Regions from separate parts of the Lysinibacillus sp. ACHW1.5 genome, predicted to be linked through region 2. Evidence: riboswitches for the same ligand, from Rfam matches in the RefSeq annotation. Region 2 holds a riboswitch; the other holds the start of a gene.
What was found. A riboswitch is a leader RNA that binds a small molecule or an ion and turns the genes downstream of it on or off. The one in region 2 is predicted to bind cobalamin.

Region 1: it holds a riboswitch for cobalamin, as region 2 does, so the genes downstream of both, L6W14_RS10215 (hypothetical protein) here and L6W14_RS20215 (FecCD family ABC transporter permease) in region 2, are expected to answer to the same signal.

Annotation. Positions count from the first base shown of each region.
Region 1 is NZ_CP091777.1:2,075,081-2,077,286, forward strand. Features, by position in the region: gene L6W14_RS10210 (GNAT family N-acetyltransferase) at 1-396, opposite strand, end outside; cobalamin riboswitch at 610-794, shown strand; gene L6W14_RS10215 (hypothetical protein) at 1,020-1,775, shown strand; gene L6W14_RS10220 (elongation factor G) at 1,912-2,206, opposite strand, start outside.
Region 2 is NZ_CP091777.1:4,024,507-4,026,712, reverse strand. Features, by position in the region: gene L6W14_RS20220 (biotin transporter BioY) at 1-557, opposite strand, end outside; cobalamin riboswitch at 712-900, shown strand; gene L6W14_RS20215 (FecCD family ABC transporter permease) at 1,047-2,093, shown strand; gene L6W14_RS20210 (heme ABC transporter ATP-binding protein) at 2,099-2,206, shown strand, end outside.

The sequences.
Region 1 (2,206 bases), 1.9 Mb from region 2:
ATCTTCCTTGTTACTTACTTCTGTGATGGTAAGATAATTGGAAATTCGTGGACCTGTGTGAAGTGTATGGTCAAGCTTCATCATCATATTTCGTTCAGCTTCCTGTAAATTGCAGTCTTTTATCAGTTGTAGCCAATCATCGCTTAGATAGTTGGCATCCACCCACGTGCTGAAGGGAAGTTTATTCACAATGAAATGATTAATCCTTTGTTTAAGATGATTTTCCTTATGAATTATAGGCGATTTCGCTACTAACAAATTAAATGTATCAGTTGGAATATTTGTATTGGCTATGACAAAATGAGCTTCCTCTATAATTTGTCCAGAAACGGCTCGAGTAAATAGTTTCATTTTTTCCTCTAAATTACTCGTTACTAATTGTTGACTTGTTTTCATATTTTTCATCCTTCCACTATTAGAAGTACACTATCTTTCATTATAAAGTCAATGAAAGATAAAAAATACGCAGTTCACCTTTTTTATATCCCCCTATAACTTTATTAGTAGTTTGGAAAATATTATGATATTTGACTTTAGAAAAACACTACTTTAAAATTGATTTTAGTAATCTAATAGGAATGTGGAGTACACTCGATTCCTATGACAACTGAATAGCGTGTAGTAATAGGTGTAAATTGCGTGCAATTTGCTTAAAAGGGAAGTCGGTGTGAATCCGACACTGTCCCGCAACTGTAAATGTGAGCGACTTTTCAGCAACCACTGTCAAATGATGGGAAGGGGAAAAGTGGCGATGACCATGAGTCAGGATACCTGCCTGTTACGAGTACACACCATAAACCTACGAGGAATAGGAGGTGGCATGTTGACAAAACAGAATGCTCTGTTCGTCACAGTACGTCAAACGCCCATAGTAAATGAAAGGGTTCATAATCGAACTCGTTCACACATACTTAGGGTTTGTTTGGCATTGTGTGATGAAAGAAGATAAAATGAAGGATTTCCTCAAAAGTAGGGAGTCCTTTTTGTTTTGAAAATATGTACGCAAAGGGGATGCACGTATGACAAATATTCATGTAACGACAACGTTGGAAACGCCTTATGAAGATCTGAACATTTGTAAGCAACCACGCACAGAAGTTGCCAAGAAAGCGAAAACAAGAATGGTGGTCGAGTCTCTGATCGATCAATTATTAGCAACGAAGCTGATTCGCAATGATCGCTTCTTTGAGCAAATCTTATATAATAAAGAAATTATTTGGATACAAAATGGGGATGTGGACGGTCATCTTTTAGCGAAAGCAGCCATAGCAGATGAACTAAAAACAAAGACGAATAGTTTTATGATGTACATGCCGACCAATCCGATTGTCTATGAGGTCAAAGGAGAAGCGTATCACTTAATTACGCGCATTGATTCTACACGCGCAAAGCCCAACCTCGACCGTCTATCATTGGAGCCCAAGCCTGTTTTAAGTGCCGCTCGTGTCAATGACTTATTATGCTCGATTGTCATGCGCTTTTACGAAACATATTTATATGATTTAGCATCTCATCATGACAAACTCATTGCATTTGTGCAGCAGGAATATGCCCAATTTATTGAAGCGGTGCAAGCGTTAAATGATTATCATTTCAACTGGCATCCACGTGGCAACGGTCACGAGCTTTTACTGCAATTAATTGATCATCTACAACTATTAAAAAGTCAACCTGGTAAGGTACTCATTGATTTTACGAACAAGCATGACTATGTAATAGTTGAACCCGCATATTTGTTGGACAATCCAACAAAGAAAGCTGTCGGTGCACTATAAAAACAAGCCCTCCATTTTTTGGAGGGCTTGTAATATCTTGTTGTAGGGTAGAGATATATTGATGCCCAAGCAAGAAATACCCGCGCTAGAGCGATGGATACCCGTGGAAGCCGAGAAAATACCAGAAGCGCCCACCCTACAGGCAATGCATGGCTGCCTGTGCTTCTTGCCATGGAACCGAATATCCTTTGCCCTTAGCACAAAAGATACTAGAGGAACTATACTCAGGGTCGGCATTTTTATCATAGCCAATCTGTGCAATCACATCCTCTGTATTATGGCACACATCATAGCCATCAAATTGGAGTGTGAGTGCACCTTTCCCATTTGTATAGGCGGCAAAGGTTGTACTGTAGCTCATTAAAGTGGCAACAGGTGCACGACCTGTTAGGATAACATCCGTTTCGGATAAAATCGGGTCATCGAACGTG
Region 2 (2,206 bases):
TAGGCGAAGATACCAGCAAAAATAGCTAAAATAATATCTTTTGGTAGTGGAGGAATCATCCAAAGCCAAGCGAGCTTATATGAAAAATTCTCTGGCGCACTTGCCCAAAGCTTATAGGCAAAAAACATCCAATTTGTTCCTATCAAATAATTTATAGCCGTTGCTACCAAAGCAGCTACGATAAAACTTTTCTTTGTCCCGCTTCGTTCTACGATCAATCCTGCAACAAATGCAGCTAATATAAATGTAATAATAAACCCAAAGGTAGGGCTTAAAATTTGGCCAATTCCACCACCGAAACGAGCAAAGACAGGGGCTCCTGCCAATCCTACGCACATATAAATTGTGCAGGCGAGCGCACCTTTTCTACTACCAAGAATAAGCCCTGCTAAAATTGCAAAGAAGGTTTGAAGCGTAATGGGTACACCACCAACTACCATAAAAGGTGCAAAGGAAGTGATATTAGCACCCACCATCATTAGCGTTGAAAATAACCCAATGTAGGTAATGTCAACAGTTCTTAACTTATGGTGACTATGTTGTGTAACAGTTGCCATGAATTTCACCTCGCTTTATAAGTTATTACTGCTAGTGTAAAAAACGAATGTATTTGTGTCAACCTTATTGTTTATTTAAGTTAACTCAATTGCTGAATTAAATTGAAGTAGACTATCTATCTATAAAAATGTATGATAGAACCGTCACCATTTTATAACTTCAAATACTATTGGTGTGACATTTTTAAATGTCACTTAAAAGGGAAGTCGGTGGAAGTCCGACGCTGTCCCGCAACTGTAACGAGGAATCCTATAATATGATTTGCCACTGTTTAAGAATGGGAAGGCAATTATAGGATAGTGAATCGAAGCCAGGAGACCTGCCATTTAGTAATACCTGTAATGCCCACGAGGATGCAAGCAATACGGACAATAGCTGGATATTTTTCTGACTTTGTTTAATCTAGGGTATTTCTATGCGCATTTTCGCATGGGATACCTTTTTTTATTGCTTCATTCATCAATATATTCAGTAGGAGTTTAAAACAGATGAATAAAAAATTTATGTTATTTTCCTTCGTACTTTTCATGGTATTAATTGTTTCAATGACCTTTGCTGTAATGGTTGGCTCAGTTTCAGTTACACCGCTATATGTATGGAAAGTTATTCTTTCTAAAATTCCTTTTATACAAAATTCGATCGAGCAAGATTGGAGTCGCTCTCAGGAAATCATCATCTGGCAAATAAGAGCACCTCGTGTTTTGCTAGCAGCGATAGTAGGAGCGGGGTTAGCTATTGCAGGGGCAGCCATTCAGGCACTAGTACGTAATTCTATTGCAGACCCGTATATTCTAGGGATTTCTTCAGGGGCAGCTGTCGGCGCTACTTCTGTGATTATTTTAGGAGCCTTTTCATTTTTAGGTATTTACGCTCTTTCAGTATCCGCATTCCTTGGTTCATTACTTGCCATTGCACTTGTCTTTTTCTTATCACGTGTTGGGGGACGTGTCTCTATTTTCCGCTTGCTATTGGCAGGCATGGCTGTGTCCTTTATCTTAACGGCTATCTCTAACTTTATTTTAATGATGTCAAAGCAAGAAGGGGCCTTAAAGGCTGTTATGTTTTGGATGCTAGGTAGTTTAGCTGGAGCCAAATGGAATAATATTGTGATTCCAGCTTTCGTATTCTTTATTGTATTTGGGCTACTGTGGCTACACTATCGCAATTTAAATTTATTATTACTAGGAGAAGAGGCGGCAGTGACATTAGGCGTTAATCTTCAGCAATTCCGTATTCAGTTAATACTACTAGTATCTCTATTAACAGGTGTGCTTGTCGCAGTTAGTGGTTCTATAGGATTTGTGGGATTAATTATTCCCCATATTGTGCGTTTAATTGTGGGCTCAAACTATAAATACGTAATACCTATCAGTGCTTTAATAGGTGGAATATTCTTAGTGTGGGCAGATGCCTTTGCTCGAATTATTATTGCTCCTCAGGAAATGCCAATTGGTATTATTACAGCTTTTTGTGGAGGACCATTTTTCATTTGGCTTCTCCGTCGTAACAACTATTCTTTCGGTGAAGGAGATTAACTTCCATGACATTAGAAGCGAAACAAATATCATTCTCCATTTACGATCAGCGTATACTGCATGATGTAAGCATTCAAATAAAAGAAAAGCAATTTGTTGGATTAATTGGTCCT